4 regions of the Streptomyces sp. NPDC051018 genome follow, and region 1 is predicted to be linked to each of the others. Evidence: riboswitches for the same ligand, from Rfam matches in the RefSeq annotation. Region 1 holds a riboswitch; each other region holds the start of a gene.
What was found. Region 1 has a riboswitch for cyclic di-AMP ahead of ACIBCM_RS04375 (peptidoglycan DD-metalloendopeptidase family protein). Riboswitches for the same ligand answer to the same signal wherever they lie in the genome.

Region 1 (7,637 bases):
ACGAGCTCGACCGGCTCTGTGATATCGCCGAGAAGCGGATGGGCGCGGATCTCACCGCCGTCCCGCTCTCCGTCGAGACATCGCCGTCCACCGCGACGGCGGACCGGCTCGCCGTGCTCACCGAGCGCGGCACCACCCGGATCAGCATCGGCGTACAGAGCTTTGTCGATGAAGAGGCCAAGGCCGCGGTCCGCCCTCAGCGGCGATCCGAGGTCGACTCCGCCCTCGGGCGCATCCGTGCGGCCGGAGTGCCCGTCCTGAACATCGACCTGATCTACGGGATCGACGGCCAGACCCCGCAGAGCTGGCGGTACTCCCTGGACGCCGCGCTCGCCTGGCAGCCCGAGGAGCTGTATCTCTACCCGCTGTACATCCGGCCGCTGACGGGTCTCGGCCGGACCGGGCCCGGGAGCGACGCGGCCTGGGACGACCAGCGGCTGCGGCTGTACCGCCTGGGGCGTGACCATCTGCTGGCCCACGGCTATGACCAGGTGTCGATGCGGATGTTCCGCCGCCGGGACGCCGGGGACACGGGCGGCACAGGCGCGGCGAGCGGCGCGGGGGCCACGGTCGCCGTAAGCGGCTCCCCGGTCTCCGGTACCCCCGCGCGTGGTGCGATGACCATCGGTCCGGGTACGCGTACCCCCGGCCCGGGCGCGGTGCCGGGCGGGACGGCCGCCGGGCACGGTCCGGCGCTCGCGGGGCACGGCGACGCCGATGACTACGCCTGCCAGACCGACGGCATGATCGGCCTCGGCTGCGGCGCCCGCTCCTACACCTCGCGCCTCCACTACTCCTTCGACTACGCCGTCCGGATGCCCGGGATACGCACGATCATCGACGACTACACGGAGACCGAGGACTTCGCCCACGCGGAGGTCGGGCTCGCGGTGGACGAGGGCGAGGCGCGCCGCCGCCATCTGCTTCAGTCGCTGCTCCAGGCCGAGGGAATGGAGACGGCGGGCTACCGGGAGCGTTTCGGCGGCGACCCCGGTGACGACTTCGGACCCGAGCTGGCGCGGTTCGCCGCACTGGGCTGGCTCGACGCGGACGCACCGCCCGGCCGGCTGAGGCTCAGCGCCGAGGGGCTGGCGTATTCGGACGCGCTGGGACCGGAGCTGTTCTCCCCCGCCGTGCGCGCCGCGATGGCCGCGTACGAGCCGAAGTGAGGACGGCACCGTGGATCTGACCGTCCTGTACCGGGGGCCGCTGGCCTCCTGCGACTACGACTGTCCGTACTGTCCGTTCGCCAAGCGGCGCGACTCCCCCGCACAGCTGCGCGCCGACCGGGCGGCCCTGGAGCGGTTCGCCGCCTGGGTGTCGGCGGGGACCGGTGACCGGCTCTCGGTGCTGTTCACACCCTGGGGCGAGGGCCTGGTCCGTTCCTGGTACCGGCGCACTCTGGTCGAGCTGTCCCGGCTGCCGCAGGTGCGGCGGGTGGCGATCCAGACCAATCTCAGCTGCCGCACGGACTGGCTCGCGGACGCCGATCCCGGGACGCTCGCGCTCTGGTGCACCTACCACCCCGGGCAGACCCCGTACGAGAGGTTCCTCGGCAAGTGCCGTGAGCTGACCGGGCTGGGCATCCGCTTCAGTGTCGGTGTGGTCGGGCTGCCCGAGCATCTGGAGCACGCCCGCCGGCTCCGCGCCGGACTTCCCTCTCAGGTCTACCTCTGGGTGAACGCCGCGGAAGGCCACCGGTACACGGACCCGGAAGCCGCGGAGTGGACCGCGCTCGATCCCCTGTTCCCGTACAGCCGCCATCCGCACCGCTCGGCCGGTCTCCCCTGCCGGACGGGCGAGTCGGTCGTCTCGGTGGACGGCGACGGCACCGTGCGCCGCTGCCACTTCGTCCCCGCCGAACTGGGCAATCTGTACGACGGCTCGTACCGGACCGCGCTGCGCCCGCGCGCCTGCCCGCTCGCCGTCTGCGACTGCCACATCGGTTATGTGCATCTGGAGGCGCTCCCGCTGTACGACGTCTTCGCGGGCGGCGTACTGGAACGCGTCCCCGCCGCCCGGCCCGGGGGCCTGACGGTGTGGTGATCCCGCTCGGCCCACCCGCCGGACCGGATCACCGAAGCGGGAGCACGCCGCAACCCCCCGTGCCACCGCCGGGCGGCACGAGGGGTTGCGGGCGTTGGTACGAACGTCAGAGAGAGACGCCGTGCTGGCGCAGATAGGCCACCGGGTCGATGTCGGAGCCGTAGCCGGGGCCGGTGCGGACCTCGAAGTGCAGGTGCGGGCCGGTGGAGTTGCCGGTGGAGCCGGCGAGCCCGATCTGCTGTCCACCGCTCACGCTCTGGCCCGCGGAGACGGAGAGCGAGGAGAGGTGGGCGTACTGGGAGTAGTTGCCGTCGGCGTGCTTGATGACGACCTCGTTGCCGTACGAGCCGCTCCAGCCGGCGGAGACGACGGTGCCGGGGCCGATGGACCGGATGCTGGTACCGGTGGAGGCGGTGAAGTCGACACCGGTGTGGTAGCCGCTGGACCACATGGAGCCCGAGGCGCGGTACGGGGTGCTGACGTTGGCGGACGCGACCGGGGTGGTGTAGCCGCCGCCGGCCTGGGGAGCGCTCGGCTCGGGGGTGCTCTGCGCGGCGTCGTCGTCGGTGGCCTCGACCGAGCCGGCCGACGCGGACGTGTTGGAGGCGGTCTCCTTCGGGGCGGCCGGGGCCGGGGCGCTCTCACGGGCGTCGTCACGCGAGGCGCGGGGCTCCGAGCGGGTCTCGGACTTCGCCGGGGCGTCGCTCTTGGCCTTGGCCTTGGCGCCGAGGGTCAGCTCCAGGCCGGGGTGGATCAGCGAGGGGTTCTCACCGACGGCCTCGCGATTGTCGGCGTAGAGCTTCTGCCAGCCGCCGCTGAGGTTGTGGTCCGCGGCGATCTTGGACAGATAGTCGCCCGCCACCACGCGGTAGGTCACGGGAGCGGCGGCGGACTGCTGGGCCACCGGGGCGGCGGGGACGGCGGCGACGGTCGCGGGGGCCGACTGCTCCGCCGCCTGGGCGCCGCTCGCACCCATCAGCGGAAGGGCGATGGCCGCGCCACCGGTACCGGCGGCGACGAAGCCACGGGTGAGGGGGCTGGACGTAATTCGGCGGTGCTTACCCTTTTTGGGCATGACGCATTCCTCTCCGGCGCCTGCGGGGTGAGCTGTCGGGTTAGGGCTGGAGATGCCCGGCCGCGCGGCAGCGCGACTTCACCCCAAGCCGTCCGGAACTCCGGGATCGGCGTACTACCTGGGTCCCCCGCTCCTGCCACGCGTGGGTGGGTGGGAATTCCGGACGGCGGCAGGATTAGGCGTTCCGTCCGAACTGCCGTGACCGTAGACCGGCCGCGCCGAAGGGAACAAGCCGAGCCTTTTCCCGATCCGTGACACGGATCTTTCCGGCGCGGAATACCCGGTCACCCTCTGTCTACCCGGCTCCGCCAACTCCCCTTGGGCGGCCGAATTCCTCTTTCCCGATCCGGCCACACACCGTCACGAATATGATCCTGCTCACGAGCGGAACCATCTCCCCTACAGACAGGGCACGTTATACCTAAGGGTTCAATTCGGACATGATGACCAGAAGCCCCTATAGGCCATGGCGGCCACGCCCGGCCGTTCAACTTCCCGTCACTTTTCGGGCGATACCGTCGGCAACAAGTCGCCTGCCGTTCAGCCGGACGTCATGAGCACCCCTCCCTGAGGCACACCCACGAATCCTGATCACGCCGGAGGCGCCTCCGGCGATTCCGGTCGCGACTCCGCTCCGAATGGCCGCTAAATTTTTTCCGCGCCAGCCCATCCGGCTCCCATGACGCGGCGCCTGAAGGGCATTCACCTGCGGCAGAGGCGTCGGCCAGAACGGCCCATTCCCCCACCAGGAGAACTCCTCCTCCAGTTCGCCATCCGAACTTCACCACGGGAACACGCACTTCGGAAAGCAGCGAACCCCCGACCACCCCGGGGCGATGTCCGGCCCCGGAGCGGGACACCCATCGCCACCGCGGGCTCACACCCCAGGGGCCCGCCACGACCCACCCTCCGGCCCACGACCCGCCGGCAACGGCACGGCCGCCCTGTGACCGATAGAGAGGGCCGCCACGAGCCCGGCCGCGACCCCCGGACCCGACCCCCGACCGAGCACCACCGCCCCCACAGCCCAGAAATCAATACAATTCAACATAATCACTCAGCATCGGACATGGATCAAGGCACCGGGCACGCTCCCACCAGGAAGGACAAAGTAATTGCCCGAAGAACCCATGTCGTATCGTCGAGAACACGCCACAGTCGGCGACCGGCGCCGACGGCAGTGACCCTCAGGAGCCTTTGTGACGCAGCAGCTGCCGCAGGTCCCGTCGACCGAGCCGGAACTGACCGGGGTACGCAATTTCCGCGATGTCGGCGGGCTCCCGACCGTGGACGGCAGGACGGTGCGGCACGGGCGGCTCTTCCGCAGCGGTCATCTCGCCGACGCGACGGCGAGTGACGCGTCCTTCCTCTCCGGGCTGGGGCTGCACACGATCTTCGACTTCCGCAATGCCGCCGATATGCGGCTGGAGGGCCCGGACGTGGCACTGCCGGGCGTACGGAACCTGAATCTGCCGCTCAGCGATCCGGCCGACGGCGCGGAGTTCTGGACGATGGTCCGCGAGGGTGACCTCGACCAGCTGCGGACGATCCTGGCGGACGGGAAGGCGGCCGACCGGATGTCCGAGTCGTACCGCGTGATGATCACCCAGCGCACCGGCGAGCACAGCAGGATTCTGCACGCGCTGGCCGAGGACAGTGTGCCCGCGCTGATGCACTGCGCCGCGGGCAAGGACCGCGCGGGGCTGTCCATCGCCGTGTCGCTGCTCGCGGTCGGTGTGGAGCGGGAGGCGATCGAGGCGGACTATCTGAAGTCCAACGACCCTCACCGCCGCTATCTGGTCCGGCGCAAGGACAACTCCCCGGCCGGGATGTCGCCCGAGGTGATGGAGCTGCTCAGGCCCCTCTTCGACGCTCGCCGGGAGTACCTCCACTCCGCCTTCGACGCGATCGAGGCGACCTGGGGCACCACCGAGCGCTATCTCGGTGACGGGCTGCGCGTGGCCCCGGAGACGCGCGAGCGGCTGCGGGCGCGCCTCCTCGACGAGGGATGAGCGTCCTACGAGGGTGAACGGGGCGGTCCGCTACTTGGCGCCGACCTCGAAGAGCAGGTAGAGGAATCCGGCGAGCACATGGCCCACCACCAGGTAGGCGAGGAGGCGGATCCAGATTCCGCGGGGGAACCGTCCTTCCTTCTCCTTCTCCACCTCTCCGTTCTTCCGCCCTTCGGCGAAGCCGGAGCCTTCCGGTACAACAGGTGATTCCGACATCGTCGGCCTCTCTTCACTCGATCTGTGACTGTGGATGGTGACGGTCCGCACTCCGGGTCCCGGGCCTGCTCCGACCCCGCTGAACCGCGGCCGGGGGAAGTCCGGCCGCGCGCGGCCGGTCAGATATGGGGATGGATGTCGGGGCTCTGGATCAGAGTGTGGACGAACAGCATCTCGGCGCCGTCGCGGGTGGCCGCCGCGATGCGGTGCGGGGTGAGCGAGTCGTAGTGCGCGCTGTCCCCGGGCCCGAGTTCGTGCACGGTCTCGCCGAGGCTGAGCCGGACCCTTCCGTCGAGGACATGGAGCCACTCCTCGCCGGGGTGGACCCGGACGAGATCGCCCTGGGCGCCGTACGGGACGATCAGCCGGAGCGCCTGCATGGCCCGGCCGGGGCCGCCTACCTGGTGGTAGGTCCAGCCGTCGGCCTCGGAGGGCTCGCGGCTGCCGGCCCGGATCACGGGGTCGTGCTCGGGCGCCAGCTCACCCAGCAGCTCGGCGACTGTCGTACCGTAGATCCTGGCGAGACTGAGCAGCATCGGCAGCGAGGGCTGCCGGCGTCCGGTCTCCAGCCGGGAGAGATGCGCGGGTGAGAGTCCGGCGCGCAGTGCGGCGGCTTCCAGTGTGAGGCCGCGGCGGCGGCGCAGATCGCGCAGCCGGGGTGCCACGTCGGGCAGCTCCACGGGCGCTTCTCCGGCAGGAGAACGGGGCTCCGGGGGGTGGCCCCCGGGAGGACTCTGCATAAGACCATTGCGCCAGGAAAATGCCCCTGAGGCAAATTTCTTGCCCCAGAGGCAAAATCTATTCCGCCGGGAGCCCGAACGGGAGCCGTCCGGGGGGCTCAGCGGGTGGGAGCCGTCCGGGGGGCTCAGCGGTGGGCAACGGCCTGTTTGACCAGTGTCCTGCCGAAGTCCCACATCAGTCCCCCGCCGGCGTGGGCGTCGTCCATGACCGCGGTGAAGGCTGTGACGAACCGGTCCACCTCGCGTTCGCCGATCGTCAGCGGCGGAATCAGCTTGATCACTTCCAGATGGTCGCCGGAGACCTGGGTGAGGATCCGGTGCTTCTCCAGCAACGGCACCACGACCATCTGCGCGAAGAGCCCCTTCCGGGCGGCCTGGAGCATGGTCCAGCGGCTCCGCAGCCGCAGCGACTCGGGCCGGCCGAACTCGATGCCGATCATCAGCCCCCGCCCCCGTACCTCGGACAGGAACTCATAGCGGTCGACGAGTGCGGCCAGCCGGTCGCGCAGCAGCTCACCCGTCCTCCGGGCGCCCGCCACGATCTGTTCGTCCTCGATCACGGAGAGCACCGCGAGCCCGGCGGCCATCGCCTGGGCGTTGGAGCCGAAGCTCGCCGAGTGGACGAGGACCCGGTCCATGGACGAGTAGACCTTCTTGAAGATCCAGTCCCTGCCGAGCGTCGCCCCGACGGGTACATAGCCGCCCGACAGCGCCTTCGCCACACAGACCAGATCGGGCTCCACACCGTCCTCGTGCTGGTACGCGTAGAAGTCACCTGTCCGGCCGAGCCCGGTCTGCACCTCGTCGGCGATCAGCAGGGCCTTGTGGCGGTGCAGCAGTTGCTGCGCGGCGGGCAGAAAACCGGGCGGGGACTCATGGACGCCCTTGCCCTGGACCGGTTCCACCACCAGGGCCGCCACATCGCCGCGCTTCAGCTCGCGCTCCAGGGCTGCGAGATCGCCGAGGGCGATGGCGGTGTCGGGCAGCAGCGGCGCGAACCCGTCCCGGAAGCCCGTCTCGCCGTTGACGGAGAGCGATCCGGTGGTCAGCCCGTGGAAGGCGTGGTCGCAGTAGAGGATCCTCGGCCGGCCGGTGGCGTACCGGGCGAACTTCAGCGCGGTCTCGACCGCCTCCGTACCGCTGTTGCCGAAGAACACCCGGTCGAGGTGCGGGCTGTGCGCGAGCAGCTTCTCGGCCAGCAGCCCCGGCAGCGGCTGGCAGTCGAAGCGGGTGAGGTCGGCGAGCGAGGCGTCGAGGACATCGTGCAGCGCCTCGCGTACGACGGGGTGGTGCCGGCCCAGTCCCATCACCCCGAAGCCCGCGAGCATATCGAGATAGTCGTTGCCGTCCGCGTCCCAGAAGTAGGCGCCCTCGGCCCTCTCGTAGACCTTGTCGAAGCCGATCGTGTGCAGCATGCGGGGCAGCTGGTGGTTCAGATACCGGGCATGCAGCTCATAGCGCTCGGCCCCGCGCTCGGCTAGCAGTCCCGCCAGGTCGAAACCCTTCGGCGCACTGGGGGATCCCGAGGGGTCCGTGGGCGGCTCGGTC
Region 2 (7,637 bases), on a different contig from region 1:
CCCGGCGCCCGGTTCTCCGTCCCGGGGCCGGTTCTCCGTCCCGCCCCCGCCCGCCACGCCGGCATCCGGTTCTCGGCCCCGCCCGCGGGCCCGGTTCTCCGTGCCGCGTCCGCCCGGCCTGCGGAGTCCGGCGGGGCGGGCCGCGGGGTAGGTTCGAGGGGTGACCACCTCTTCCTCCGCTCCCGACGGCCGTATCGTCCTGCTGACCGCCAGCCACCGCGTCGCGCCGGGGCTGCTGTCCTGGCCCGCCTGGCAGACGCTGCACGCGGCCGACCGGGTCCTGTGCGCGGACGCCTCCCATCCGCAGCTGCCGTATCTGCGCGAGGCCGGGGTCACCGTGGAGATCGCCGCGCCCACCGCGGGGGAACTGGTCGACGCCTGCTCCGGGGGCGCGACCGTCGTGGTCGTCACCACGGGCGAGGGCGACCGGTCCCTGACCGACGGGCTCGCCCGCCTCGCGGGCTCCGGCCGGGTCCGGATACCCGACCTGGAGCTGCTGCCCGGCTCGTACGACCTCCCGGGGGCCCGGCTGCTCGACGTCGTCCAGGTCATGGACCGCATCCGCGCCGAGTGCCCCTGGTCCTCCGTACCCACGCACCGGGCGCTGGCGAAGTACGGCATCGAGGAGGCGTACGAACTCGTCGAGGCCATCGAGGACGGCGACCGCGACGAACTGCGCGAGGAACTGGGTGACGTCCTGCTCCAGGTCGTCTTCCACGCCCGGATCGCGGAGGAGGACGAGGAGGATCCGTTCTCGGTCGACGACGTCGCCGCGACGATCGTGGAGAAGCTGATCCACCGGCATCCCCATGTCTTCGGCGACGAGAAGGCCGAGACCCCGGAGGACGTCCGGCAGATCTGGCTCCGCACCAAGGCGGTCGAGAAGCAGCGCGACTCGGTGACGGACGGGGTGCCGCTCGGTCAGCCCGGCCTGGCGCTCGTGGCGAAGCTCGCGTCCCGGGTCCGTACGGCGGGACTGGACGTACCGCTCCCGTCCGGGGCGGGCGTCGGGTACGACCTGCTCGCCCTCGCGATGGAGGCGGAGTCGTCCGGCACCGACCCGGAGGCGGCGCTGCGTACGGCGGCCCGCGCGTACCGCGACGCGATCCGCACGGCGGAGGGCCACGGCGACTGACGGGCCTGGCCGGCCCGCGAGGCCCAGCCGCCGGTGGGGCCACCGGACCGCGGGGCCACCGGCCTCACGCTGCCCGGGGTACGGGCCCGCTGAGTCGGGCGCGGGGCCTCCGGGCAGTCGGGAGCGCCGGGGTTACCGTGCTGACCAGGGCCGGGCAGGTACGGCCGGCCGCTCTCGGCGGGGGCATATTCACCAGGTCCGGTTGCCCGGGGCGCGGGCGCGGGGCCCTCGGGCAGTGGGGAGCGCCGGGGTTACCGTGCTGATCAGGGCCGGGCAGGTACGGCCGGCCGCTCTCGGCGGAGGCGTACGTACCAGGTGCGGTTTCCTGGGGCGAGGGCGCGGTGAGTCGGGCGCGGGACCCCGGGGCAAGCCGGGCAGCCGGGGTCACCGTGCTGACCAGGGCCGGGCAGGTACGGCCGGCCGCTCAGGGCGGGGGCCTACGCACCGGGTCCGGTTGCCCGGGGCGCGGGCCCGGTCACCCCGCCCCCGGCCACCCCGCCACCCCGCCCCCGGGCCGACGGGTAACGTCGGGGGGTGAGCAGCCGCACCCCCGCGCCCCACCCCGCCCCCGAACTCTTCACCTGGGAGTTCGCCACCGATCCGTACCCCGCCTACGCCTGGCTGAGGGAACACGCGCCGGTCCACCGGACCACGCTCCCCAGCGGTGTGGAGGCATGGCTCGTCACCCGTTACGCCGACGCCCGGCAGGCCCTCGCCGACCAGCGGCTGTCGAAGAACCCCGTCCACCATGACGAGCCCGCCCACGCCCGGGGCCGCACCGGCATCCCGGGGGAGCGCAAGGCGGAGCTGATGACGCATCTGCTGAACATCGACCCGCCCGACCACACCCGGCTGCGGCGGCTGGTGTCCAAGGCGTTCACACCCCGGCGGGTCGCGGAATTCGCCCCGCGGGTCCAGGAGCTGACGGACCGGCTCATCGACGGCTTCGCCGGGCGGGGGAGCGCCGATCTCATCCATGAGTTCGCCTTCCCGCTGCCCATCTACGCCATCTGCGATCTGCTCGGCGTACCGCCCGAGGACCAGGACGACTTCCGGGACTGGGCGGGAATGATGATCCGGCACGGCGGGGGACCGCGGGGCGGGGTGGCCCGGTCGGTGAAGAAGATGCGCGGTTATCTGGCGGAGCTGATCCACCGCAAGCGCGAGTCCCCGGGGGACGATCTGATCTCCGGGCTGATCCGGGCGAGCGACCATGGGGAGCATCTGACGGAGAACGAGGCCGCAGCCATGGCCTTTATCCTCCTCTTCGCCGGTTTTGAGACGACCGTGAACCTCATTGGAAATGGCGTCTATGCCCTACTTCGCCACCCGGAGCAGCGAGCCCGTCTCCAGGCGTCCCTCGACGCGGGGGAGGCCGGTCTGCTGGAGACGGCGGTGGAGGAACTGCTGCGCTACGACGGGCCCGTCGAGATGGCGACCTGGCGCTTCGCGACGGAGGCGCTGACCATCGGCGGCCGGGAGATCGCCGCGGGTGATCCCGTACTGGTCGTGCTGGCGGCGGCCGACCGCGACCCGGAGAAGTTCGGCCGGCCCGATGTCCTCGACCTCTCCCGGAGTGACAATCAGCACCTCGGATACGGGCACGGCATCCACTACTGTCTGGGCGCGCCCCTGGCCCGGCTGGAGGGGCAGACGGCGATCGCGACCCTGCTGCGGCGGCTGCCCGACCTGAGGCTGACGGGGGATCCGGCGGATTTGCGCTGGCGTGGCGGCCTGATCATGCGTGGACTGCGCACCCTGCCCGTGGAGTTCGCGAACCGATACAACTGACGGAAAGTCAATTCCGTGACTCGGGCGTGATCTGCACATCATCGACTTGTGACAGACGTTCGGGTGCCGCTACCTTTCACCCCCGTCCCGGGTGTCACGTGAAAGGCAACTGCATGCTCTCCGGAAATGGTCGCCATCGCCGTCCCCGTCAGGCCCCTGCCATCGTCGTCGCCGCGGGGGTGACGGGATCCGCCATCGCGATCCCCCTCCTCGGCGCGGGCTCGGCGTCCGCGGTCGACGGGGCGGTGTGGGACCGGGTCGCGGAGTGCGAGAGCGCGGGCCTGTGGAGCGCGAACACCGGCAACGGCTACTACGGCGGACTCCAGTTCTCCCAGCAGGTCTGGGAGGACTTCGGCGGTACGGAGTACGCGGCCCGGCCCGATCTCGCCAGCCGCTCCCAGCAGATAGCCGTCGCGGAGAAGGTCCTTGCCGCGCAGGGTCCCCAGGCGTGGCCGTCGTGCGGCACGCTCGCGGGGCTGGCGCCCGGTGGCACCGATACGGGGGCGGCGGTCGACCCCGGGCCCGCGCCCGCACCCTCCGGTACCCCGTCCGGCGCTCCCTCCGGCACCCCGGCTCCCGGGCAGAAGGCCCCCGGAGAGCAGAAGGCGCCCGGGGCGAAGGCACCGGGAAAGAAGACGCCCGCACCGGGGGCGACGGCCCCGGCCGCGCCCGGCGGCGGCAGCGCGGGCAGCGGTACGCCCGGCGCCGAGCCCGCGCCCGAGGCGACCGGCTCCTCCTCCGCCGACCCGGCCGACCCCACCGCGCCCACCGGCCCGGGTGGTGCGGACAAGAGCCGTGGAACGGACGGCGATCGCGCCTCGCGGAGCGACTCCGCGGCCCGCCCCGGCGCCAACGACCAGAAGCAGACGGGCGGTACCGGCGCCGCGGAGGTCCCGCCCCTCACCTACACGGTCAAGCCCGGCGACAACCTCTGGGCCATCGCGGAGGAGAAGAAGCTGGAGGGCGGCTGGCCCGCGCTCTACGAGACCAACCGGGAGACCGTCGGCGCCGATCCGGACCTCATCCTTCCCGGTCAGAGCCTTGAACTGGGCTCGGAGTAGCGGGAATCCACCCGGAAATCGCGCCCCGGTTCACACCTCTTTGTCCGATTCTGCGCAAGTGAGACATGGGTCTCTTTGCCGAATCCGGCCCATCCCGTCCGGCGGAATGTTTCATTCCGTACTCGACCTGCGGAAACGCGGGTTGTGGCAGTGGCGGGATGGGCGGTTTTTCCCTGATGGGCCTCTTTGAACATCCGGGACAGGTGTGCCTACGGTCTGAACCGCTCGCCACCGCGGGCACCGTCGACCGTCACGCCGAATCCTGCCGTCGGTCGGGGGGAACAGTCGTCGCTCAGAGCGCCGAAGGCAGGAGCGGGGGACCCAAGGTAAGTGCCGGACCCGTCCGTCGAGGATGAACGACGGGCACCCGGCTCGGGGTGAAGCCGCGCGCCAGGACGCGCGGCCGGGCAACTCACTTGGCCCGAACCCGACAGCTCACCTCGCAGGCGTCGGTGAGGAGATCGTTCCATGCTGTTTTCCAGCAAGGGCAAGCACCGCCGCCCGTCCAAGGCCGCCAAGATCGTCGCGTTCGCCGGCATCACCGGTGCCGCCGTCGCCGCACCGCTGATCGGCGCCACCTCCGCCTCCGCCGCCACCGCCTCCGAGTGGGACCGGGTCGCCCAGTGCGAGTCCGGCGGCAACTGGTCCATCAACACCGGCAACGGTTACTACGGCGGCCTCCAGTTCTCGTCCTCCACCTGGGCCGCGTTCGGCGGGACCGCGTACGCCCCCAACGCCCACCAGGCGTCCAAGTCGCAGCAGATCGAGATCGCCGAGAAGGTCCTCGCGGGCCAGGGCAAGGGTGCCTGGCCGAGCTGTGGTGTGGGCCTGTCCAACTCCGCGTACACGGGCTCCTCCAGCTCCGGCTCCTCGCAGCAGTCCCAGTCGCAGTCCCAGTCCCAGTCCCACCAGCAGTCGAAGCCCGCGCAGAAGCGCGCCGAGGCCCCGACCACCCGCTCCGAGCGCTCCCACGCCCCGGCGCAGCAGCAGGAGTCCCCGAAGCCCGCCGCCAAGGCCAAGGGCTTCCAGAAGGGTGACGGCGAGTACGAGGTCAAGGCCGGCGACACCCTGAGCAAGATCGCCGAGGCGAAGAACGTCGACGGCGGCTGGCAGAAGCTGTTCGAGCTGAACAAGGACATCGTGGACGACGCCGATGTCATCTACCCGGGCCAGCAGCTCCACCTGAGCTGACCCCGCACTCCGCACGGCATCCGCCGACCGCACAGGCACCCGCCCGGAGCACGGAGCCCCGTCCCCCGGCGGGGCACCTGTCCGCGGCACGGCACCTGTCCGCGGCACGCACCCGCCCCCGGCGGGGCACCGGAGCACCCCGGTCCGACGCGCTTCCCCCGTACGCGCCGGACCGGGGTTTTCCCGTGATCCGCCCGAGCCGCCGGGCGGACGGGATGCCCGCGCCCCCGCCGCGTACATCTCCCGGAGCGGTCCCGGTACCCCCGCGACGGGCCTTACCGATGGGTAGTGATCACCCGTCCGCCCGTCCTTTTCTCCCTCGCCGACGCGCTTCACGCCGTTTTTCGTCCCAGGGAGCGGGCAGCGACAGGGCCACGACCCCCGGCCGGTTAGGCTCGTGCCGCAAGGCCGATGAGGCCCTGCACTTCCAGCGTCACATCCCAGAAGGAGATGCTCGTGCCGTCCATCGACGTCGTCGTAGCCCGGGAAATCCTGGACTCCCGAGGCAATCCCACGGTCGAGGTCGAGGTCGGCCTCGACGACGGAAGCACCGGCCGTGCCGCCGTTCCCTCCGGTGCCTCCACCGGAGCGTTCGAGGCCCTTGAGCTGCGCGACGGTGACAAGGACCGTTACCAGGGCAAGGGCGTCGAGAAGGCCGTCCTCGCCGTCATCGAGCAGATCGGCCCGGAGCTGGTCGGCTACGACGCCACCGAGCAGCGCCTGATCGACCAGGCGATGTTCGACCTGGACGCCACCCCGGACAAGTCCTCGCTCGGCGCCAACGCCATCCTCGGTGTCTCCCTCGCCGTGGCGCACGCCGCGTCCGAGGCGTCCGACCTGCCGCTCTTCCGCTACCTCGGCGGCCCGAACGCGCATCTGCTGCCCGTTCCGATGATGAACATCCTCAACGGCGGCTCGCACGCCGACTCCAATGTGGACATCCAGGAGTTCATGATCGCGCCGATCGGCGCGGAGTCCTTCTCCGAGGCCCTGCGCTGGGGCACCGAGGTCTACCACACCCTCAAGAAGGTCCTGAAGCAGAAGGGCCTGTCCACCGGCCTCGGCGACGAGGGCGGCTTCGCGCCGAACCTCGACTCCAACCGCGCCGCGCTCGACCTCATCCTCGAAGCGATCAAGGAAGCCGGGTACGCCCCCGGCAGGGAGATCGCGCTCGCGCTCGACGTCGCCGCGTCCGAGTTCTACAAGGACGGCGCCTACGAGTTCGAGGGCAAGTCCCGCTCGGCCGCCGAGATGACCGAGTACTACGAGGAGCTGGCCGCGGCCTACCCGCTGGTCTCCATCGAGGACCCGCTGTTCGAGGACGACTGGGAGGGCTGGAAGGTCCTCACCGAGCGCCTCGGCTCCAAGGTCCAGATTGTCGGCGACGACCTCTTCGTGACCAACCCGGAGCGCCTGGCCCGGGGCATCGAGGACGGCGCCGCCAACGCCCTCCTCGTCAAGGTCAACCAGATCGGCTCGCTCACCGAGACCCTGGACGCCGTCGAGCTGGCCCAGCGCAACGGTTTCAAGTGCATGATGTCCCACCGCTCCGGTGAGACCGAGGACGTCACCATCGCCGACCTCGCCGTCGCCACCAACTGCGGCCAGATCAAGACCGGCGCCCCGGCCCGCTCCGAGCGCGTCGCCAAGTACAACCAGCTGCTGCGCATCGAGGAGATCCTCGACGACGCGGCGGTCTACGCGGGGCGCAGCGCGTTCCCCCGCTTCAAGGGCTGATCCGGCGCCGGTCCTGCCAGTCGTTCGTACGTCCCCGGCCCGGTCCCGTACCGTGTCCGGGGACGTACGCGCGTAAGGACACGGGAGGCGAGTGATGGCCGGGAAGGACCGGGACCGGTTCTCCACCGCGACCAGGCTGAGGCTGCTCGGCGAGCAGACCGCGGCCCGTGTCTACCGCTCCCAGACCCGGCGCCAGGCCCGCCGCTCCCGGCTCACCGGCCGTGCGGCGTTCCTCGTGCTGGTCGTCTGCTCGCTGGTCGTCGCGCTCGCGTACCCCATGCGGCAGTACGTGTCCCAGCGCGGCGACATCGCCGACCAGCGGGACCGTATGGCCGAGGCGGAACAGCAGGTCGAACGGCTCCGTGACGAGAAGGCCCGCCTCCAGGACGAGATGTACATCCGGCGGCTGGCCCGGGAACATCTGCACTATGTGCTGCCCGGCGAGACCGGGTACACGATGATCGACCCCGAGGCCGAGGAGAAGCGCCGCACGGACGAGGGGTCGGCCGACCGGCCCTGGTACTCGAACGTCTGGGAAGGCGTCGACAACGCGGACCGCGACTGAGTACCGGCGCGGCCGGACCCTCCCCCCGGGGCGGGCGATCCCGGCACGGCCGGGCACACCGGACAGAACAAGATCCAAGGCAGGCATGGAAACCCCTCCACCCACCACCGAACCGACCGAGCCCACGGACGCGGACATCGCGGCGTTCCGGGAACAG
Region 3 (7,637 bases), on a different contig from region 1:
GCCCGGGCGGCCCGGTGCTGGGGCGCGGGGGCCACCGGCTCCCGGCTGGTCACGGGCAGCACCGAACTCCACGCCGAACTGGAACGCGAACTCGCCGTCTTCACCGGCTTCGAGGCCGCGCTCGTCCTGTCGTCCGGATACGCGGCCAATCTCGCCGTGATGACCGCGCTGTCCGCGCGGGGCTCGCTGATCGTCTCGGACGCGGCCAACCACGCCTCGATCGTCGACGGCTGCCGGCTCTCCCGCGCCGAGACCGTGATCGCCCCGCACGCCGACCTCGACGCCGTGCGGGGGACCCTCGCCGCGCACCCCGGACGGCGGGCGCTCGCCGTCACCGACTCGGTGTTCTCGGTCGACGGCGACGCCGCGCCGCTGCCCCGCCTCGCGGAGATCTGCCGCCGGGCGGGGGCCGCGCTGGTCGTGGACGACGCGCACGGCTTCGGTGTCCTCGGCGACGGCGGACGCGGCGCCCTGAGCGCCGCCGGGCTCGCGGGCGCCCCCGGGACGGTCGCGATGCTCACCCTCTCCAAGTCCCTCGGCAGCCAGGGCGGCGCGGTCCTCGGACCGGCCCCGGTCATCGACCATCTGGTCAACGCCGCCCGGACGTTCATCTTCGACACGGGTCTCGCCCCCGCCGCCGCGGGCGCCGCTCTGGCCGCGCTGCGCCTGCTGGGCCGGGAACCCGAACGGGCGGCCCGTGTGCGCACGGTGGCCGCGACCCTGCACACCCTGCTGACATCGCGGGGGCTGACGGCCGTACGCCCGGACGCCGCCGTGGTCTCCGTCAGGGCGCCGTCGCCCGAGGCCGCCGTGCGCTGGGCCGCCGACTGCCGGTCACAGGGACTGGCAGTCGGCTGCTTCCGTCCGCCGTCGGTGCCGGACGGGGTCTCACGGCTCCGGCTGACGGCCCGCGCCGATGTGACCGACCGTCAGGCCCGGTGGGCGGTCGCGACCGTGGTGCGGACGGCTCCGCCCGGGGCCTTCACCGGGGCTCTCAGCGGGGCCGCGCCGGTCAGCTGACGCTCCCCGCGCCGACCGCGATCACAAAGCGGTCCCAGGCCCGCGGCGAGAAGCGCAGCGGCCGCCGGGACACCTTCTTGGAGTCCCGTACGGCCAGGGTGTCGTCGGGGAGCCTGGCCGCCTCGACGCAGTTGTTCATGCCGGTGCTGCGGCTGCTGCGCCGCCACATTAAGACGCTGTCGTGGTTCACGGGGGCGCCGTACGGGTGAGGGGCGGACACCGGGCCCGGTGTTGCGGGAGAGACGTGCGCCGGGGCGGCGGCTGCGGAGTCGGCGGATACACGGGCGAGTGCGGGGTCGATGTGCGCGAGGCGATCGGACATGGAGCCTCCCTAAGCGTCATCCATGAGCGTGGCGATGAGATCCAGGGAATCCACCGCGGACAGGGCACGCGCCTGCATGGTCGTGAAGGCGGCGCTGTACACCTCACGGTCTTCTGCCCGCTCCAGATGGAGGCTACTCGTCAAGTGGTCAAGAACGACCACATCCAGATCAGAAGTGTTCGGAAAGGAGAAGATAACGAAAGAGCTGGCGAGTCCGACATAAGCGCCGACGGAGAACGGCAGCACCTGGAGCCGTACATGCGGAAGCCGGGCCGAGCGGACCAGCTCCCTCAGCTGCTCCCGCATCACCCGCGGCCCCCCGACCTGCCGTCGCAGCGCCGCCTCGTCGAGGACGACCCGGAGCTTCAGCGGATCCCTCGCGCGCAGCACCGCCTGCCGGGTGATCCGCACCTCCGCCAGCGATTCGACGGTCGCCTCCGGCAGATCCTCCAGCGTCGCCCGGGTCACCGCCCGCGCGTACGCCGGGGTCTGGAGCAGCCCCGGCACCACCGAGGTCTCCAGCGTGCGCACCGAGCACGCCTGGGCCTCCAGGGAGATGAAGTCGCGGTACTCGGGCGGCAGCAGCCCCCGGTACGCGTACCACCAGGGCGTGCCCGAGCCGCCTGCCGCGCCCGCGAGTGTCTCCAGCAGCGTCCGCAGACGGGGGTCGTCGACCTCGTACACATCGAGGAGCAGCCGGACATCGGTGGCCTTGACACCGCTGGCGCCGGTCTCGATCCGGCTCACCTTCGACTGGTGCCAGCCGGCCAGCGCCCCGGCGCTGCGGCTGGTCAGCCCCGCCGCATGGCGCAGCTTGCGGAGTTCTTCGCCCAGTTTGCGGCGGCGCACCGCGGGGCCGTGCTGCATCGGGGATTCCTTCCGCTCGGTTGATCCACGGTCCGGCGCCGGCCTTACGGCCGGTCGCGCCGGACCGTCGGACAGAGTTGTGAGTGTGGGTCCAAACGCGGTTTCGCGCGGCAGAGTTCACCGCTTTGGGCGACAGATATATGCATATCTTGGTGGATCACCACTCGCGGCGGCGCGATGAGTGGCAGTCTGGCGCGAAGCGCAATCCGTGGCCGCCCAGCGCACTCCATCCGCTACGAAGTCGGAGCACGGCCGCGGTGGGAAAGGGACAGCGTCGCCATGGCAGATCAACAGGAAGCATCCATCACTCTGCCGAGCGATCCCGCTTCGGTGTCGGTGGCACGGAGGTATGTCACCGACGTCGTATCCGAGTGGGGTCTGCCCGCCGGCAGCGAGACCGTCGACACGGTCCGGCTGATCGTCTCGGAGCTCACCACCAATGCGGTCCAGCACACCTTCGGCCAGTCGCCCACCTTCACGGTGGATCTGACGCTGGAGCGGGACGAGGAGCTGCGCATCGGGGTGACGGACAGTCACCCGCGCTGGCCCCAGCGGCTGCCCGCGGCGGTACGGCAGGACAACGGGCGGGGGATGGTCATCATCCGCAGCCTCACCGCGCAGTCGGGCGGACGGCTCTCGGTCACCCCCACCCCCGAGGGCGGCAAGACCGTCTGGATCGCCCTGCCGTGGACCGCGGCCGTACGGAACTGATCACCCGGCCGGGTGGTCCGGCTGTCGGCTGGGCGCAGGGAGCAGCGCGGCGCGCATCCCGGGGCCGGGTTCCCGCCGCGCGGCCGAAGGGGCGGGCGGCGCAGTGCGCCGAGCCCCCGGGACGCCGTGTGTCCCGGGCCCGGGGAGGCCGGGGCACCTGCCGGGAGCCCTTTCGAAAACGGCGCGTTCACGCCGGTACGCCGGCCACCGGGGACACCCGGCGACCGGCTTACGGCTGCTGACGGCAGACGGTCAGCGCACCCGTCCGTACCAGACGCTCTTGCTCCAGATCTTGTCCAGCTTCACCCACGACCCCGTCTTGGGGGAGTGCCAGATCTTTCCCTTTCCGGCGTAGATGCCCACGTGGTAGACCCTCTTGCCCGAGTGGAAGAAGACCAGATCCCCCACCTGCCGGCTGGATGCCGAGACCTTGCGGGTCGAGTTGTACTGCTGCTGGGCGGTCCGTGGCAGCTTCTTGCCCGCCTTCTTGTACGAGTAGAGCGTGAGGCCCGAGCAGTCGAAGCGCGAGGGGCCCACGGCGCCGTACTTGTACGGGGCCCCCTTCTTCGACGCCGCGATCTTGAGCGCCTTCCCCGCGTGTGCCGTGGCCGCTTGTGCCTCGGACGTGCCGCCCGGCACGAGCAGGGAGCCGCCGAGCGCGGCGAGGGTCAGGGCCGAAACGGCGCCCGCCCGGCTGATCAGAAACGGGACGTTCATCTGCGCACTCATGCGCAACCCTTCGTCAGCCGCCTGTGAAGGATGACCTGTCGGGTTCGGGCGGACGAAGGTGCCCGGCCGCGCTGGCGCGGCTTCACCCCGAGGAACGGATCCGGACGGTTCCGGCTGTCCCGTAATGCTCGGGTCCTCCACTCCTGCCGAAGCACTCCTGTCGACCAGTCGTCCGGAACAGCGGCAGGACTCGGCGTCCGTCCGGACCGCCCCGCCGAGGTGACGGGGGCTTGTCGTCCCAGGGATCTTGACCTACGGCGAGGCGGAATTCCGAGCCAAAACGGCGATATGTGAGTTTCAACACGAATGGGCTGTTCGGGTGGACGTGCCGTCTACAGGCATCGGAACTCGACGGCCGAGGAGGCCCGTACCAGCGAAGGAGCAAGGCGCTCCGCTTGCTTGCCGGTTGGCATGCGCAACTCGACCGTAGCCGCTCGCCGGGAAGCGACTACATCAATTGGGGGACCATTACTGGTACTCAACCAGCGGTTGACAGTTGCCACCGATTCCGCCGACGGGCGGGATCCGATGGAAGTGCCGTCCGGAATGCTCCCTTTTGGCGTATTCGCCGTCGAGAATCCTCAACGCCCCGCCGTGCGTGGCCGCGTGGACCTCGCTCTCGCCCCGGCGGTGTGGGGGCTCCCGTGCGTCCGCGGCGCGGTCGCACGGCCGGCGAGTGGCTGTGCGGGGGAAATCCATGGTCAGGGCATGTTCTGTCGTGACGGGCGCGGCCGCCCGGGGTGGAGCAATACGGCGTCCCGGCCGATTGATCACAACTGCGTCACTACCGGAAAGTACGTCCCGCCGGAGGGGAATCGGCACCACTACGGTCGGGCCTTCGGCAATCATCCTTTGGGGGGATACGTGAGCTGGGGTCAGCAGCCGCATGGGCAACCGACGGGGCAGTGGGGGCAGCGGCAGGCAGGGGGCCCGGCGCCCGGGAAGCGGCCGGGATGGGCGCGCAAGCGTGTGATCGTCCCCGCGGGCGCCTTCCTCTTCCTCATCGGTATCGGCATCGGCGCGGCGGGGAACGGCGGTACCCAGAAGGCGGGCGACGCCGGGGCCGCGCCGACCGCCACCGCGACCGCCACGGTCACCGCGCCGGCCGCGGCGGGGGCCAAAGCGCCGCCCGGACCCACGGTCACCAGGACGGTCACGGCGAAGCCCGTCGGCGACACCGCGAAGAAGCCGGAGAGAAAGCCCCTGCCCAACTTCATCGGCATGGGCCTCCAGGCGGCCCAGGACTCGGCCCAGGAGACGGGCTTCTACCTGATGACCTCGCACGACAGCACGGGTGAGGGGCGCAACCAGGTCTGGGACCGCAACTGGAAGGTGTGCAGCCAGGATCCGAAGGCGGGCAGCGTCGTGTCGGTCGACACCGAGCTGAACTTCGGCACGGTGAAGCTCGAGGAAACCTGCCCCTGACGTCCTGGGGCGGCTCCGAGCCGCTGAATCGGCCGTCTGTCCCATGGGCTGTCGTGAACCGACCGGCGAGTGAGCCGGGGAGCGGCCTGCGGGTGTCCGGTGACGCGAGCCCGTGCGGAGCCGGACGAACGGATCGACCGCGTCGTACGGGGGTTCCGTGCGAGGGGCGACGAGGGCACCCGTACAGCGGAGCCGTACACGGGCGGAGGCCCGACACCCGCCGACGGCCGCACGGCCGTCGGCGGGTGTCGGGCCTGTCCTTTGGGCTCAGCCGACCGGGGCCGGGGTGGTGTTCCGGAGCACCCCGGCGCTCTCGGGAGCCCTCCGGCGGCCCCCCAGAAGCACGGCGGCGAGTCCCAGAGCCGACCACAGGACGAGTGTGAGCAGTGCGCCGTCCGCGCCGTGCCCGTCGAAGAACGCCACCGAGCGCAGCAGTTGCGTGCCCGCGCCGGGCGGCAGCCACTGGCCGATCGTGCCCGCGGGCTCGGGCAGCAGCTCCGGTGCGCTCCCGGCTCCGGAGAACGGGTTGCCGAGAAGGACGAACAGCACACTCCCCAGCGCGATTCCGGGGCGGCCCAGCAGCGCCCCCAGCCCGGCGGCGCTCGCACCCGCCGCGAGGACGGTGAGTGCCACCACCCCGGCCTCGCCCCACCAGGGGCCGTTGAGGACACCGAGCCAGCTGTCGGCGACGGCGGCCGTGGTGATACCGAGGAGCGCCGCGGCGCCCACCAGGGCCGTCGCCCCACGGGCACCCCGCAGCCCCAGCAGCGTCACCAGTGCCCCGGCCGCGATACCGGCGATCGAGAGCGGCAGCATGCTCGCGGCGAGGGAACCGCCGCGCGGATCTCCGGGCGGAGCGGGCACGACATCGGTCACGGCGACCCGCTGTCCGTCCGGGACCTGCGCCGTGACGGCCTCCCGGAGCAGCCCCGCCACCACGGGGCTCGCCGCCGACGCGGTCAGCAGCCTGGGGCCCTCGGGGGTGACGGCCACCGCGCCGTACACCTCCCGCCGCTCGACGGCCGTACGCGCGGCGGCCTCGTCCTCGTAGCGGTGCACGTCGAAGGCCCCCTCGCGCTGCTCCAGCCGCTGCTCGACGGGGGCAGCGGCGGCCGGGGGGCCGGCGACCCCGATCGGCAGATCACGGGGAGCGGTGCGCGCGGCCGGCCAGGCGAACGCCCAGAGCGCCAGCCCGACCAGTACGGGTACGAGCACCATCACCGCGATCATCCGGCGCGCCGGGGTGACCGCGTGGACCGGTGGGACAGCGGACATGAGACACCTCGATTGCAAAGAGAAGGATCGTTCGTTTTCGTGAGTCCACCGTGCTCCGGGGCCTTGGTCCTTGTCAAGAAGGAATGTTCGTTTTAGATTTGTCCCCATGGCCCGTGTATCCCAGGAACACCTCGACGCCCGTCGCCGCCAGATCCTCGACGGCGCGGCGCGCTGCTTCTCCCGCAACGGCTTCCACGCCACCTCGATGCAGGACGTCCTCGGTGAGGTCGGCCTTTCGGCGGGTGCCGTGTACCGCTACTTCCGCAGCAAGGAGGAGCTGATCGAGGCGATCGCGGAGGAGACGTTCACCGGGATCAGGGCGGCGTTCGACGAGGCGGCCCGCACCACACCGCCCCCGCTGCCGGATGTGCTGGTCGCCCGGGTGCTGCGCGGGGTGTTCGAGCAGCAGAGCCACGACGACGACGGGCAGATGTTCGCCCGGCTCGTCGTCCAGGTATGGACTGAAACCCTGCGTAACGAAGTCCTGGGGGTGTTCCTCGAGGACAGCTACAGCCGTCTGCGCCTGACCTGGGCCGGACTCGCGGACGCCTACCGGGAGAACGGGATGCTGGCGGAGGACATCTCGGGCGACGACATGGCGCGCACGCTGATCGCCGCCGCGCAGGGCTTCATCACCCAGCACGCCCTCTTCGGAGGAATGAAGGCCGAGGTCCTTGAGAACGGGCTGAGCGGTCTGATGTCCATGCGCCGTCCCGAGGCTGACTGACCCGGGCAAGGAGGGCGCCGGTCCGTGCCTCCACGGTTTGCGGCTGCCCCGCCGACTCCCTGCGTGCGGGCGCTTGACCTCCGCGTGTGCGGGTGCGTGACCTCAGTGCGAGCGGGCCCGGGATTTCCGCGCGAGCGGGTCCGGGACGCGGATCGCCGGAGGCGGCCCCGCTCCCGGCCCGCCCCTCCCGGCCGCCCGGCCGCCGTACCGGATCCCGGACACCCCGCGGCAGGACGGGACCGTCATCGGCGGGTCGGGGACCCGTGTAACGCGGCCACGGCGAGAGTCCCGGGCGTGCCCCATGGGGCCGGTGAGACCGAATCCGGCGGTTGACAGGGGACGTTCGGCTCCGCGGAATCCTGCACCGCTCAGCGGGACTTCACCCACCGGTTATGGGTTCGGTAAAGAACATCAGTACCACCTGTCCCTGTACTCCCCCAGACGCGAGGATCCCCCGGACAACTCGTCACGGACAACTCGTCGACAGAAAGGGGGAGTTCTCCGTGAGACGCACAGCAGTGCTCGGCTCGGCCGGCACTCTGATGGCGGGCACGCTCATAG
Region 4 (7,637 bases), on a different contig from region 1:
ATCGCCAGGGACTACGCCCTGGCCCTGAAGGACGGCAGGCCCGCCGACAGCGACGAGGTGCAGGCGATCACCGCCCGGATGTACGAGTGGCAGGCGGCGACGGGCGCCATCGGCGCGCTGAGCAGGGAACATTTCATCGGGCTCGGTGAGATGTACGTCGCCGACGAGCGTTTCGGCGCCAACTACGACAAGTACGGGGAGGGAACGGCCGCCTTCGTCCGGGACGCCATGACGGTCTATGGGGAGCGCCATCTCACCGACTGACCCCCGCCTCCCCGAGCCGGATTCCGGCTTTCGAGGGCCACCGCGTCGAAAATGGGAGTGGATCTTGCTCCGGATGGCGTAGGGTTGTGTTCACCGACGCGGGGTGGAGCAGCTCGGTAGCTCGCTGGGCTCATAACCCAGAGGTCGCAGGTTCAAATCCTGTCCCCGCTACTGAAAGCCGATGGCCCGGCACTCGATGGAGTGCCGGGCCATCGGCGTGTTGTCCCACGGCTTGCCCTCCCCGCCGACGTGTGCCGACGTCACACTCGTCGTCCGTCCCCCGGCGCATGGCCGATCCACGGAGCCCATGACCCTGTACGACGGCGTTGCGCACCCCCGCTCGTGCGGTGTGACAAGGCCCCGGCCCGACGGTCAGCACCTGACGGAACCCGAACCGGAACTGGAGCAGGAACCGGAATCGGAGCCAGAGCCAGAGCTACAAGCGGTAGCCCGTTCCAGACATCGACCCGGTCCAGAACCGGAACCGGAATCGGAACCGGTGGCCGGAGGTCGTGTCCGTACCCCATTCGGCCGATGGCGGCTCGCTCCCCGGCCCGGTTGGGGCGAACCTGGAGGGGGCGCGGTACCGGGCCGCTGCCGCGCGGGCGGACCGGGGAGGAGTGCACCCTTGGCGGACGTGGAGCAGCGCAGTGGATTCGGCGCCCGCCGCTTCCTCCGCGTACTGCCGGTGCTGATGATCGTCGGCGGGGTGACCCATGACCTGCTGGCGCCGGAGAACTTCACCGGCGTGCCGCTGTTCGCCGCGGCCCCGCTGGTCGCGGCCCCCTTCTTCTCCTGGACCAACACCCTGCTGACCGGGATCACGGCGTCCCTCGCGGAGCTGTCGCTGCATCTGTACGACAAGACGCTCACGCAGTCCGCCGGATACACCGAGCTGACCACCGTGGTCACCGTCTCGCTGCTCGCCTTACTGATCAACCGGGTCGTGCGCCGCAGCGGGCAGCGGCTCGCCTCGGCGCGGGTCATCGCCGAGGCCGCGCAGCGCGCCGTGCTGCCCACGCCCGCCGAGGAGATCGGCGGGCTCCAGATCGCCGCGCGGTACGAGGCCGCGCTCGCCGACGCCTTCATCGGGGGCGACCTCTACGCCGTGCAGGACACTCCGCACGGTGTGCGGCTGGTGGTGGGGGACGTACGGGGGAAGGGGCTGGGGGCCGTTGAGACGGTGGCCGTGATCATCGGCGCATTCAGGGAGGCGGCCGAGCAGGAGAGTTCGCTGGAGGGTGTGGCCGAGCGACTGGAACGAGCGCTCGTCCGTGAGGCCAAGAGGCGGGGCAGCCTGGACACGTTCGAGGGGTTCGCCACCGCCGTACTCGCGGAGATCCCACGGGGGCGGGGCGCCGTACGCCTGGTGAACAGGGGTCATCCCGAGCCGCTGATGCTGCACGGTGACGGTCTGCTGGAGGAGCTGGCGCCGCGTGAGCCCGCGCTGCCGCTCGGCATGGGCGAGCTGGGGGAGTGGCCGGACCGGGCCGAGGAGTATCCCCTGCCGGCGGGATCCACCCTGCTGATCTACACGGACGGGCTCTCCGAGGCAAGAAACGCGGCCGGGGTCTTCTACGAGCCCGGCATCCGGCTGGCCGGCCGGATTTTTCCCGGCCCGGGGGAGCTGCTGGACGCCCTGGTCGAGGATGTACGCCGGCATACGGGCGGCGGCGCCACGGACGACATGGCGATGCTGGCCCTCACCCGGGCGGGTGAACGGCAGCCGACACGCCGGAGAACGGTGTCGGTTGTCCCACAGCCGGGAGCGCCGGACGGTCTCCGGTGATGAGGGGCGGGCAACGCCTCGATGAAACTGTTCTCATCCCGGCCCCCGTACTGCGGGTAGTGAAGTACGGCCTTCTGTTCGGCATGTGATGAACCATCAGCGATGTGATGTCGGCCGAGTGGGCATCAAGTCGCCCGACTCCGGTCGCTTGTGTCCCGGTTGGTCCGGCGCCCGGTCACGAGCGATCCACCGGAACGGCTTGGAATCCGGTCCCCGTGTCTATTAACGTTCGATAACGCAGCGCGGTTGTCCCAGCCGTCGTCAGGACGGCGCCGTGCGCGTGCGCCGAATCCCGCAAGGGAACCGGGGAACCACCTTTTGGGGTGAATCGGGCGCCTTCGCACCCTGCGGAGGAACTCGTAGGAGACCTTCCTGCTCCGAACCCGTCAGCTAACCCGGTAGGCGAGAAGGAAGGAAAGGAGAACGCCTCAGTGGCGTCCAACAGTCCTGCCCCGGAGGCACCCGCCAGGTCCGGTGTCTTCAGCCGAGAAGGGGCCGAACGGTCCTTCGGAGAGTGGAACCCCACGGCGGACTCAGTCCGTCCGGTGCGTGGCCGCCACCGTGTCATGAAGCAGCGGGGCGGAATCGCCCGCAGCTCCACGGTGCTCGGTGTCGGGGTGATCGCGGCGGTCGGCGCGGGTGGTATCGCCACCGCGCAGAACAAGCCCGCGGTCTCCATCTCCCTCCCCGACGGCTTCGCGGAGAACCTGCCCGACGGCCTGAAGCCGTCCGAGGACTCCGGTGGCGGTGACGGTGACGCCGGCACCGCGCTCGCCGCGATGGGCACCATCGGCGGCAGCGCTGCCGAGGCCACCGAGGGCGCCGGGACGAGTGACCAGGCCCAGGGCGCCGGTGAGGCCCTGCGCTCCCGCATCCTTCAGCAGGCCGAGCAGCAGCAGTCCCAGGCGGACGCGGAGAAGAAGGCCGCGGAGGAGAGGGCCGCGGCCGAGAAGGCCGCCGCCGAGGCGAGGAAGGCGGAGGCCAAGGCCAGGGCCGAGGCGGAGGCCAAGAAGAAGAAGGCCGAGGCGGAGGCGAAGGCCAAGGCGGAGGCCGAGCGTCTCGCCAAGCTCGCGAAGAGCTTCTCGCTGCCGACCTCCTCGTACACGATCACCTCCTCCTTCGGCCAGTCGGGCTCGCTCTGGTCCTCGGGCCAGCACACCGGCCTCGACTTCGCCGCCCCGACGGGCACCCCCGTCAAGGCCGTGACCAGCGGCACCATCAAGGCTGCGGGCTGGTCCGGGTCGTACGGCTACCGCATCGTGCTGGAGCTGAACGACGGTACGGAGGTGATGTACGCGCACCTGTCGTCCATCAACGCGAGCGCGGGCCAGAAGGTCGGCTCGGGCGAAACGATTGGCCGCGTCGGCGCGACCGGCAATGTGACCGGCGCCCATCTGCACCTCGAGGTCAAGACGCCCGGCGGGAGCACGATCGACCCGGCGTCCTGGCTGCGGAGCAAGGGCCTCACCCTCTGATCCGGCGGGAACTCTCCCTGCCCCGGTGACCGGGAGACACGTCCAGGGCGAGCCGTACCTGAGTCCCTTCCCGTGCTCGTCCCCATCCCTGTCCTCGTGCCTGCGTCCGTCCTCGTGCCTGTACTGTCGTCGGGTCCAGGCAGGGGACGGCGTAACGGACCCACTTCTGCGCGACCCGTACCGCCGAACCGAACGGATCGGTACGGAGTGCCCAACCGTCCGGACCACCTCGATGGCCCGGATCACCGAACTCCGGCAGCCCTGGCGCATACCCCCCGATGCCAGGGCTGCCGGTGCCGTACCCTCTCCCACTTCCGCCCCCTCGGCCGCTCCCGTACGAGCCGTGGGGGCACACCGGCTCAGATGCGGTACGGGTTGAACCCCTCGTAGTCGCGGTGCGGGGGCGGCACCCACACCCGTCCCGTCGCGCGGGCCGCGTAGGTCAGCGCCGGGCCCGCCATCCCCTTGCGCTGCCACATGTGGTGCAGCAGTTCCTGCTCCCGCTCGGTGAAGTCCGGGTCCGCGGCACCCCGCTCGGCCCGGTGGCGCAGAAACGCCAGCGAGGTCGCGAACCGCTGGTACTCCGCCACCGCGTGCGCCGCGCCCGGTCCGTGCGTACGCCGGGCGATCTCCCGCGCGGTCCTGCGGGCCTTCATGGACGACAGGGCCGGCGGCTCGTTGGGTGACAGCCAGCCGGCGGCCGCGTAGGCGGGCAGCTGGGCGGAGATCGTGCGCAGTTCGCGCTGCCGGGACCAGATCGTCAGCCAGGTGAGCAGTCCGAAGACGGGGACCATGAACACCCCGTACACCACATAGAAGCCCCAGGGGCCGAGCAGCGAGGCCGAGCCGTTCCACACCGCGTGCATGCCGATCGCCAGCACGAGTCCGGTGAGCGGCAGCGCGATCCGCCGCACCCGCGCGCGCCGCGCCGCCAGGGCGGCGAGACCGAAACCCAGACCGGTCAGCACCGTGAACAGCGGATGCGCGAACGGGGACATGACGATCCGTACGAAGAAGGTCGCCGCGGTGACCGAGGCGAAGCCCGACGAGCCCGTCTCCTGGTCCTCGTCGAACGCGGTGCCCAGATAGAGGATGTTCTCGGTGAAGGCGAAGCCGGTCGCGGTGAAACCGGCGATCACGACTCCGTCGACGAGGCCGGTGAAGTCCCGTCGCCGGAAGGTGAAGATCAGCAGGACCGCGGCGGCCTTCGCGCTCTCCTCCACGACGGGGGCGATCACGGTCGCCCCGAGAGCGTCCGCGCTGGTGGGGTCGGCGGTGGTGGTGGCTATCCAGCGGGTCGCGAACGTGTTCGCGATGATCGCGACGAGTGCCGCGGCGAACGCGCCCCAGGCGAACGCGAACACCAGATTGCGCCAGGGGCCCGGTTCGACCCGGTCCAGCCAGCGGAACACGGTGGCGAGCAGCGGTACGGGCAGGGTTGCGAGCGCGAGGCCGACGAGGAAGCCCTCCGTGCCCGTCTGCTCGCGTACGAGGGCGAGGATGACGAGTCCGGACAGCGCGAGCAGCACGATGAGGATCCCGGCCCGGACCGCCTTGTTGTGCCAGAACCGGGAGGCCCGGCGCGGTTTGTAACGCCAGCGGGCCTGTTCCGGCATCGCGGTGAACTGCGGCCGCGGGTCGAACGCGGGAACCGCGGGGTGCGCCGCCGCCCAGGGACCGGGTGAATCCGCCGCGTGGGGCGGCGGTCGGCCCGCCGGGCGCGGCGATGGATGCGGGGTCGACGGCTCGTACACCCGTCGACCCTAACGACAGGTACTGACACCTGGCGATGGCGCAGAGGACGGCCGGCGGTTGCGCGCCGGGAGTTCCGTGGACGGGCATGGCCGCGAGGCGCCCTGGCGGGACGGGGACGAGACACCTCGGACGGGGAGCCGCGGGCGGGGTTCGGGGCCGCCCCGGCAGGCCCGCACGGTTCGGCCGACGCACACCTGCCGACGCACACCTTCGCGGCGGCGCCGCGCACCCTCGGGGGCGGACGTCTAGGAAACGGCCCCGGGCGAGGGCTCGGCACGGCGGCGGAACAGCAGGTCACGCACCTGGTGCCCCTTGTCCAGCCCCTGCCCCTCGAAGCGGGTCAGCGGCCGGAAACCGGGGCGGGGGGCGAAACCGCCGTCCTCCCGGGTGTTCTCGAAGCAGGGGTGCGCGGAGAGGACCTCCAGCATCTGCTCGGCGTACGGCTCCCAGTCGGTCGCGCAGTGCACGACGGCGCCGGGCTTGAGATGCCGGGCGGCGAGCGTGAGGAACTCCGGCTGGATCAGGCGCCGCTTGTGGTGCCGCTTCTTGGGCCAGGGGTCGGGGAAGAAGACGCGCAGGCCGTCGAGCGAGTGGGGCGCGAGCATCTCCCGGAGCAGGATGATCGCGTCACCGTTGGCGACCCGGATGTTGGACAGGCCGTTCCGTTCCGCGAGACCGAGGAGATTGCCCTGGCCCGGTGTGTGCACATCGACGGCGAGGATTCCGGTCGCCGGGTCGTCCGCGGCCATACGGGCAGTGGCCTCCCCCATGCCGAAGCCGATCTCCAGCACGACGGGCAACCCGCCGAACATCGCGTCCAGATCGACGAGGCCCCGACCGTCGATGTCGAAGCCCCAGGTGCCCCACAACCGCTTGAGCGCGTCCTCCTGCCCCGCGGTCACCCGGCTCCGCCGTGGCTGGAAACTCCTGATCCGCCGCTCATGATGGGACCCCGCGGGATCGGCGGCGGGCCCTCCGGGGAAGCGGGGCTCGCTCCGGGGGCGCGGGGGAACGCCGGATTCGCGATCGGCGGCGTGGTTTCGAAGCACAGACACAATGCCCCGATTCTACGCCGCCCGGTCCCGGCCCCCGGGGGCCGACCGGAAGGGCCCACCCGGCCCGCCGGGACCAGGGGCAGTCAGGGCTGGGAACAGGCAGGACCAGGGGCAGTCAGGGCTGGGAACAGGCAGGACCAGGAGCAGTCAGGGCCGGCGACAAGCGGCCCCAGGACAGGCCGGTCAAGGACGAGCCGGTCAAGGACGAGCGGGCCGGGCGGCCGGGTCACCTCACCGCGAGCACCCGTCTCGCGATCTCCCGTCCGATCGGGAGGGACGCCGTCGCCGCCGGGGAGGGCGCGTTCAGGACGTGCACGATCCGTGGTGTCTCCCGGATCATGAAGTCGTCCACCAGGGTCCCGTCCCTCAGCACCGCCTGGGCACGGACCCCCGCCGCCACGGGCCTCAGCCCGGACTCCGTCACGGAGGGCAGCAGCCGCCGGACCGCCGCGGTGAAGGCGGGCTTGGACAGCGAGCGTCGCAGCTCACCCGCTCCGTACCGCCAGTGGCGCCGTGCGATCCGCCACGATCCCGGCCAGGTCAGGGTCGCCGCCAGCTCACCGGGCCGCACCACCGGCCAGCGGTAGCCCTCGCGGGCCAGGGCGGGCACCGCGTTCGGCCCCACATGGACCCCGCCGTCGATCCCGCGCGTGAGGTGGACGCCCAGGAAGGGGAACGCCGGATCCGGCACCGGATACACCAGCCCCCGTACCAGCGAGGGATCCGCCAGCTCGTAGTACTCCCCCCGGAAGGGCACGATCCGCATCCCGGGGTCGTCGCCCGCCAGCCGTGCCACGCGGTCGCAGTACAGCCCGGCGCAGTTCACCAGCGTCCGCGCCCTGAGCACCGTCCCCGCCGCCGTACGCACCGCGACTCCCCAGGGACGGCGGTCCACCGCGGTGACCTCCTCGCCGCAGCGGACCTCCGCCCCGGCGGCATCCGCCTCGATGGCCAGCCGCTCCGCGACCGCCCCGAAGTCGCACACCCCCGTCGTGGCGACCCGGATCGCGGCGAGGCCCCGCACCTGAGGCTCGTACTCCATGATCTGCGCGGGTCCCAGCTCCCGCACCGGGATCCCGTTCTCCCGGCCGCGCTGGACCAGGGCGTGCAGCCGGGGCAGCTCGTCCCGCCCGGTCGCGACGATCAGCTTGCCGGTGACCTGGTGCGGGATGCCGTACTCGGCGCAGAACTTCACCATCTCGGCCGCGCCCGTGACCGCGAACCGCGCCTTCAGCGACCCCGGGCGGTAGTAGATCCCGCTGTGGATCACCCCGCTGTTCCGCCCGGTCTGGTGGAGCG

Region 2: another riboswitch for cyclic di-AMP. It lies ahead of ACIBCM_RS27345 (transglycosylase family protein); the one in region 1 lies ahead of ACIBCM_RS04375 (peptidoglycan DD-metalloendopeptidase family protein).
Region 3: another riboswitch for cyclic di-AMP. It lies ahead of ACIBCM_RS24440 (C40 family peptidase); the one in region 1 lies ahead of ACIBCM_RS04375 (peptidoglycan DD-metalloendopeptidase family protein).
Region 4: another riboswitch for cyclic di-AMP. It lies ahead of ACIBCM_RS32925 (M23 family metallopeptidase); the one in region 1 lies ahead of ACIBCM_RS04375 (peptidoglycan DD-metalloendopeptidase family protein).

Annotation. Positions count from the first base shown of each region.
Region 1 is NZ_JBITFN010000002.1:115,172-122,808, reverse strand. Features, by position in the region: gene ACIBCM_RS04385 (STM4012 family radical SAM protein) at 1-1,169, shown strand, start outside; gene ACIBCM_RS04380 (STM4011 family radical SAM protein) at 1,180-2,046, shown strand; gene ACIBCM_RS04375 (peptidoglycan DD-metalloendopeptidase family protein) at 2,153-3,121, opposite strand; cyclic di-AMP (ydaO/yuaA leader) riboswitch at 3,126-3,280, opposite strand; gene ACIBCM_RS04370 (tyrosine-protein phosphatase) at 4,321-5,133, shown strand; gene ACIBCM_RS04365 (DUF6126 family protein) at 5,164-5,349, opposite strand; gene ACIBCM_RS04360 (helix-turn-helix domain-containing protein) at 5,469-6,089, opposite strand; gene ACIBCM_RS04355 (aspartate aminotransferase family protein) at 6,215-7,637, opposite strand, start outside.
Region 2 is NZ_JBITFN010000019.1:12,535-20,171, reverse strand. Features, by position in the region: gene ACIBCM_RS27360 (nucleoside triphosphate pyrophosphohydrolase) at 161-1,135, shown strand; gene ACIBCM_RS27355 (cytochrome P450) at 1,670-2,926, shown strand; gene ACIBCM_RS27350 (transglycosylase family protein) at 3,040-3,987, shown strand; cyclic di-AMP (ydaO/yuaA leader) riboswitch at 4,276-4,451, shown strand; gene ACIBCM_RS27345 (transglycosylase family protein) at 4,456-5,178, shown strand; gene eno (phosphopyruvate hydratase) at 5,629-6,915, shown strand; gene ACIBCM_RS27335 (septum formation initiator family protein) at 7,010-7,480, shown strand; gene ACIBCM_RS27330 (DUF501 domain-containing protein) at 7,566-7,637, shown strand, end outside.
Region 3 is NZ_JBITFN010000015.1:92,350-99,986, reverse strand. Features, by position in the region: gene ACIBCM_RS24460 (8-amino-7-oxononanoate synthase) at 1-1,020, shown strand, start outside; gene ACIBCM_RS24455 (DUF397 domain-containing protein) at 1,013-1,189, opposite strand; gene ACIBCM_RS24450 (helix-turn-helix domain-containing protein) at 1,352-2,209, opposite strand; gene ACIBCM_RS24445 (ATP-binding protein) at 2,489-2,920, shown strand; gene ACIBCM_RS24440 (C40 family peptidase) at 3,173-3,649, opposite strand; cyclic di-AMP (ydaO/yuaA leader) riboswitch at 3,653-3,813, opposite strand; gene ACIBCM_RS24435 (PASTA domain-containing protein) at 4,619-5,074, shown strand; gene ACIBCM_RS24430 (ABC transporter permease) at 5,342-6,349, opposite strand; gene ACIBCM_RS24425 (TetR/AcrR family transcriptional regulator) at 6,456-7,076, shown strand; gene ACIBCM_RS24420 (alpha/beta hydrolase) at 7,580-7,637, shown strand, end outside.
Region 4 is NZ_JBITFN010000030.1:54,632-62,268, forward strand. Features, by position in the region: gene ACIBCM_RS32910 (MerR family transcriptional regulator) at 1-264, shown strand, start outside; tRNA gene ACIBCM_RS32915 (tRNA-Met) at 362-435, shown strand; gene ACIBCM_RS32920 (PP2C family protein-serine/threonine phosphatase) at 893-2,053, shown strand; cyclic di-AMP (ydaO/yuaA leader) riboswitch at 2,327-2,473, shown strand; gene ACIBCM_RS32925 (M23 family metallopeptidase) at 2,485-3,528, shown strand; gene ACIBCM_RS32930 (PrsW family intramembrane metalloprotease) at 3,888-5,144, opposite strand; gene trmB (tRNA (guanosine(46)-N7)-methyltransferase TrmB) at 5,529-6,338, opposite strand; gene lhgO (L-2-hydroxyglutarate oxidase) at 6,565-7,637, opposite strand, start outside.